2 regions of the Paenibacillus sp. FSL F4-0087 genome follow, and region 1 is predicted to be linked to the other one. Evidence: predicted binding sites of a transcription regulator. Region 1 holds the regulator's gene; the other holds the start of a gene.
The links. Region 1 encodes LexA, which represses DNA repair genes until DNA is damaged. Its sites were predicted from a motif close to CGAACATATGTTCG; they were not measured.
Positions count from the first base shown of each region.

Region 2: addB (helicase-exonuclease AddAB subunit AddB) is a predicted target of LexA. The motif match lies at 1,569-1,582, and genes of this name have one in related genera.

Region 1 is NZ_JBBODJ010000001.1:5,411,098-5,414,527, reverse strand. Features, by position in the region: gene MHB84_RS24940 (hypothetical protein) at 1-242, opposite strand, end outside; gene MHB84_RS24935 (DUF896 domain-containing protein) at 369-578, opposite strand; gene MHB84_RS24930 (LysM peptidoglycan-binding domain-containing protein) at 675-1,052, opposite strand; gene lexA (transcriptional repressor LexA) at 1,359-1,985, shown strand; gene MHB84_RS24920 (aldehyde dehydrogenase) at 2,099-3,400, opposite strand.
Region 2 is NZ_JBBODJ010000001.1:4,705,622-4,709,051, forward strand. Features, by position in the region: gene MHB84_RS21620 (class I SAM-dependent rRNA methyltransferase) at 73-1,449, shown strand; gene addB (helicase-exonuclease AddAB subunit AddB) at 1,648-3,430, shown strand, end outside.

The DNA of each region.
Region 1 (3,430 bases):
GCCAAAAATACGTACAGCAACATGGTCACCCAGTCCCAAGTGGTCATCGGAGCTTTGACAAGAAATGTACTCATAAAGAGGTACAGGAATGCTAGTCCGATCAGAAAAATAGGAAACAGAAGGCTGCGTCCTTTAAATACGTCCTCACCTGGTGTACCGGAAATCGGTTTACCGCTTTTTTTGCGTTGCTGATTCAACTGCTTAGAATTTTTCCGAACCGTTCTCTCGAACGAACGCGACATGAGAATCCCCCTTAGATGTTCTTTGTATCGGCTTACATAACTGCAAACCAACATTTCCCCCTATAATTTGCAACCTCTAGATAACAGGAAGAAACCTAAATATCATATTGATATCATTAGGTTTCCTTAATGTTTGAGTTTGCCTTGGTGGCCCTGATCGTTCTCATCATCTACAATTTCAATCGAATCCAGTTGCTGTCTGAAATTGCTTCGAATGTTATTCAAATAGATTTCTCTAAGCTTGGCACGCTCTGCAAGCTCTTCCTCTGTCAATCCAGTGGATTTTTGCTTACGGGCCAATTCATTAATACGTGCTACCAGACTATCTATATCCAAGCTTGTCCCCTCCAAAAATACAAAGTCTTATTAACTTTGACATGATAAGGGCAGCTTGTCAAGCTGACATGCATTAGTGCGTGTGGATATGCAGTCTTATTCTGTGATTTGAGGCAGTATTAAGACTTGCCCCACTTGTATTGAAGTTGACTGAAGTTGATTCACTTTCTTAATTGCTTCTATATATACACGTGTATCCATTGTTTCAGGTTTGTGATCTAATGATATACTCCATAGTGTATCTCCTTGTGAAACTGCCATCTTCCCTCCAGGCAATAAATCGTTCTCATTGCCAGCGAACACAGTGAGTACTGTACTGCATCCAACCAGTATAATTAAGCTTACGATTATTAATTTCAAGACCCAAGTTGGGACATTACCTTTTACAAAAACCTTCTTAAAATTCCTTATGTTAGTTTCAACCACTTCTGAACGCACCGGTTCGTAAATGCTTTGATAAGTAGAATATCTCATTAAATATCGACCTCCAAACGTTTGTTCCTATCCGTTGAAATCAATATAACACGAACACTTGTTTTGCACAATAACTTTTTAGAACAATTGTTCGCTTTTTTTTGTTGCATCCTACATTCCAATATCTTTCTTCTATTGAAAAGGGAACTGTCATTTGCAGTATTTGATTAGACCAAAAGAAAATTTTCATCTTAATTCGCAAAAAAACATTGATTTTATGGCATTTTATTTAGAACTTATGTTTGTACGAACGGAGGTTCTATGTTATAATTTTCCCAAACGTTACTAAAATGGGGTTGATACGGTATGTCGAAGATATCCAGCAGGCAACAGGCTATTCTGGAGTTTATACGCAATGAAGTCCGGTTGAAGGGGTATCCTCCTTCCGTACGCGAAATTGGTGAAGCCGTTGGATTGGCTTCCAGCTCTACAGTACATGGACATCTGGATCGTTTGGAGAAGAAAGGTCTGATTAGACGTGACCCAACCAAACCAAGAGCCATTGAACTTCTCAGCCAGGAAGAGTCAGAGCATTCACATCAGTTTGCTCACAGCGTTGCTCGCATTCCTGTCGTGGGTAAAGTTACTGCAGGGGTTCCGATCACAGCAACAGAAAATATCGAAGATTACTTCCCTCTTCCCACGCATTATGTAGGCGAACAGAAAGTATTCATGCTTTCTGTCGTAGGAGACAGTATGGTAGAAGCAGGCATTGTTAACGGAGACTATGTTATCGTACGTCAGCAGCAAACTGCAGATAACGGCGATATCGTAGTAGCCATGACTGAAGACGATGAAGCAACGGTAAAAACGTTCTACAAAGAGAAAGATCATATTCGTCTTCAACCGGAAAATTCGACTTTTGAACCGTTGCGTTTGAAACACGTTAGCATCCTGGGCAAAGTCATCGGCCTTTTCCGTGATATTCATTAATATGTATTCTAGTTTTACAGAAGTCTCACAATAAGATACTTAAAGAGGTTGTCCCGTTCAACGGGACAACCTCTTTTTTTCTTATACAATATATATTGTTCTACGTTAGTCGATTATTCGCTGCGTTTAAGAATGCTTTTATGATGAGAGAACACTTCAAAACTCTGTTGACCATGGTAAGAACCCATTCCACTTTCCCCTACGCCGCCAAACGGGAGATAATGTGATGTCATATGAGACAAGGTATCATTAATACAACCACCACCAAAAGAAACTTGATTCAGAACCTGATTCTGCAGATCCTCATCCTGAGTGAAGAGATATAATGCCAGTGGTTTTGGACGACGAACAATCTCATCTAGCATGGGATCGAGGTCGGTATACTTAAATACAGGAAGAATTGGACCAAAGATCTCTTCTTGCATCACTGGGGATTTCCAATCCAATTCCCCGAGAACTGTTGGTTCAATGAGCAGCTGATCACGCTCAGAACGCCCACCGATTATTGCCTTGCCATCTTGGAGCAAAACGGATAAACGATCAAAGTTACGTGCATTGACAATGTGCGGAAAATCAGCATTTTTCATCACGTCATCTCCAAATTTATCCTGAATTTCTGCAGCGATCAATTCAAGTAATTTGTCATGTACGTGCTCGTGTACAAGCAAATAATCCGGAGCAACACAGGTTTGCCCAGCATTCAGGAATTTACCGCGGACAATGCGCTGAGCCGCCAGCTTCAAATCCGCATCCTGATGAACAATGACCGGACTTTTACCGCCTAGTTCTAACGTAACTGGAGTCAAATGCTCAGCAGCTGCCTTCATAACAATACGACCAACACCTGTACTGCCTGTAAAGAAAATATAATCAAACTTTTCTTTCAACAATGCCGTACTCGTCTCAACTTCCCCTTCCATAACTGCCATGTACTCACTAGGAAATATCTCATGGATCAAATCATAAGTTAGACGTGACACGGCTGGGGTTAATTCTGACGGTTTTATAATGGCACAGTTACCCGCAGCAATGGCTCCAATTAGAGGGCCGAAAGCCAGCTGGAACGGATAGTTCCATGGTGCAATAATAAGAGCAACTCCATAAGGTTCAGGATAAATGAAGCTTGTGCCATCGGGTATAGCAGAATTTGTAGGTACAGGTTTTGGTGTAGCCCATTCCTTCAAATGTTCCAATGCAAAATCCAGTTCACCTAACACGATCCGAATCTCAGAGCCATAAGCCTCTGTTTCAGATTTATTTAGATCCGCACGAAGTGCGTCAAGAATACGTTGCTGATACTTCTCAATTCCCTGTCTCAATTGCTGAAGAGCACGAATTCGGTACTCAATAGACTTCGTTTGTCCTGTATAAAAAAATGTCCGCTGTGCGGCAACCAGTTGCTTCTCTTGTTCCATATTAACATCTCCAATTAATTGTTCAAAATT
Region 2 (3,430 bases), 710 kb from region 1:
CATCCCCGTAGCGGTCACCTTTGCACCAAACCTATCTTTTCAACAACTAACTATGAAAGAAGTGGATCTATCTTGCCATCAGTTACACTGGAACGCAGCCGCAAAAAGCGGCTTGAACATGCACATCCATGGATATATAACAATGAAATTGCCTCTGTTGAAGGAAACCCCGAACCGGGAGATCTGGTCAATGTATTGAATCACCAAGGTCGCTATCTTGCGACGGGATACTATAATCCTGCATCTCAAATCACAGTTCGAGTCGTGGCGTATCAACCTTTGGAGTTTGAACAGATGGACACCGCGTTTTTTGCAGCGCGTTTCCGCGATTGCTTGCGCCACCGGGAGCGTTTTATCCAGGATGGAGAGGCATACCGTCTCGTTTATGGGGAAGCTGATTTCCTGCCAGGACTGATCGTTGACCGTTTTGGCAGCATCCTTGTTGTTCAATTGCTCACACTCGGCATGGACCGTTGCCGCGAAGCGATTGTACAAGCTCTAATTGAAGTGATGCAGCCGGAAGGCATCTATGAACGCAGTGATGTATCCATTCGTGAACTGGAAGGTTTGGAGCAGACGAAGGGACCATTGTACGGGGAGTGCCCTCGTCATGTCACGGTAACGGAGAATGGATTGCTTATTAAGGTGGATATCGTGGAAGGTCAGAAGACAGGGTACTTCTTCGACCAACGCGAGAATCGTGCAGCCATTGAACCACTTATGAAGGGTTGGGGTTATAAGAGTGGTATTACGCTCCAACAGGCTGAGCAGGATGGTACGCAGCAGTTGCTTCCTGTGAATAAAAGTGGCAAGGTTGTGACGTTCCCTTATTGGGATGGGGCCACTGTGCTGGAATGTTTCTCCCACACAGGCAGCTTCACATTGAACGCCTGCAAATATGGAGCAAAAAAAGTAACATGTCTTGATATCTCAGAACATGCGATTGAAAGTGCACGTACCAACGTAGAGCTGAACGGTTTTACTGATCGGGTCGAATTTGTCGTTGCGGATGCATTCCAATACTTGCGTGAACAGGTGAAAGGCCTAGATGAGCGTAACGTACGTGCACGTGCTGGTGAACAGAAAGTGGATACGTCCAAAGCGCTTGCAGCCGGTGGTAAAACATTTGATGTGGTTATCCTCGATCCACCAGCCTTTGCCAAAACGAAATCAGCAGTCAAAGGCGCATGCCGTGGATATAAGGATATCAATCTGCAAGGAATGAAGCTGGTGAATGAGGGTGGGTATTTAGTAACGGCAAGCTGTTCATACCACATGCGTCCGGATCTCTTCCTGGAAACTATTGCGGATGCAGCCGAAGATGCAGGCAAAATACTGCGTCTAATCGACTGGAAAGCGGCCGGTAAGGATCACCCGCAAATTTTGGGCGTAGACGAAGGTCATTACCTGAAATTTGCCATCTTCGAAGTACGTAGCAAAAAGAATTAATTGAGCGCGATTTCATTTTAAGATCGAATATACATTTACGCAAAGAGTCCACTGTTTTCATAAGCTGTGGGCTCTTTGCTATGCTCGTGGAGAAGCTTTCTGTAATTGCCGGATAGTGGCAAACGTATGTTCCGAACCAAGTCAGATATGTTATACTGGGAATTAAAATCTTGTTCGTGATGGTTTGGAGGATTAAACATGTCCGTACGCTTTGTTATTGGCCGGGCAGGCAGCGGTAAGAGTGCGCTGATTACCCGGGAAATCACATCCCTGCTTCAAAAGGAACCACAAGGTAAACCACTGATTCTTCTGGTCCCGGAACAGAGTTCGTTTCGAACTGAACAGTCACTTGTATCTTCAGGGGCTATTAAAGGTACCATGCGTGCTGAAGTGCTTGGTTTTCGCCGATTGGCCTATCGGGTAATGCAGGAGGCAGGTGGTTCTGCACGTATTCCCATTGGGGCTGAAGGCAAAAAAATGCTGCTCTACAAAGTGCTTCAGCGTCGTAAGGAAGAATTGAAGTTGTTTGGAGCATCAGGCAGCCAGCTGGGATTTATAGGAGACTTAAATGATTTATACAGTGAGTTTAAACGTTATGAACTTGACCCCACTTCACTTGAAGAAGGACTTTCCGCATGGAATACTTCCTCTTCTGCACCGATTCTGGGAGACAAGCTGCATGACTTGCTACTTATATACCGTGATTATGAAAAGGAATTAACCGAACTATATATCGATGATGAAGACACGTTGACTGAACTGACAGAGCGGTTGCCGGAGAGCACGTTGCTGCAAGATGCACAGATCTGGATCGATGGATTTCAGGGATTTACTCCGCAGGAAATGAGTGTCATAGGAAAATTGATGCTGCAAGCTTCTTCCGTTACAATTGCATTGACTTTGGATCGTGCTTACGATCACGGTGCACTTCCAGCAGAATTGGAGCTGTTCCATCCCACAGCGAGTGCATACGCACGTCTCAAAGGCATGGCCGAGGATCTGGGTGTCCTTAATGAGACAACCGTGCTTCAACCGGAAGTTTTGCCGAGATATGAGGGCAGTCCTGGACTGGCGCATTTGGAGGCTGGCTTTGATCGCAGAGTTCGCTGGAAGAGTGAGGGGCGTGATGCAGGTGTCCGACTATACGCCGCTGAGAACCGCCGGGCTGAAATGGAAGGAGCACTTCGTGAGATGCGTCGTCTGGCGCAAGATGAAGGTGCGCGTTATCGAGATATGGCAGTGCTTGTTCGTCAGTTGGATACATATGCCGACATTGCTGAGCCCCTATTCAGGGACTATGGCGTGCCTGTCTTTCTGGATCGGAGAAGAAATGAACTACATCATCCATTAGCGGAATTCATTCGTTCAGCACTCGATATCGTTCGCCGTCGCTGGCGTTATGAGGATGTATTTCGCTGTGTGAAAACGGATCTGCTGCTTCCACGGGGCGGTTCCATTACACGTGAAGATATGGACCAGCTCGAAAATTATATATTAGCTTGCGGAATTCACGGATACCGCTGGACAGATGGCAAGCCATGGAAGTATGTACCCAGCCTGTCCTTGGAAGACAACGATCAGGATGTCCGCAGCAGGGGCCGGGAGCAGATGCTGTCCTTAATGGAAAAATGCCGTACAGTGATTGTTGATCCACTGGGTGCTTTTGAGAAACGAATGAGCAAGGCAAAGACAGCTAAAGACCAATGTGCGGCGCTTTACAGATTACTGGAAGATGCTGAGATTCCTTGGAAGCTGGATCAGATGTCTGCAGAAGCCAAAGCCCAGGGTGATCCGGAACGTTCGAGAGAGCATCGTCAAATGTGGGGTGCCGTTCTAGATCTATTAGATCAGATGGTTGATATGATGGGGGCCGAACGGCTGGATATCGATCTATTTGCTGGGCTGATGGAGACCGGATTAACCGAACTGAAGCTGGGACTTGTTCCTCCAGCGCTTGATCAAGTGTTGGTTGGATCGATGG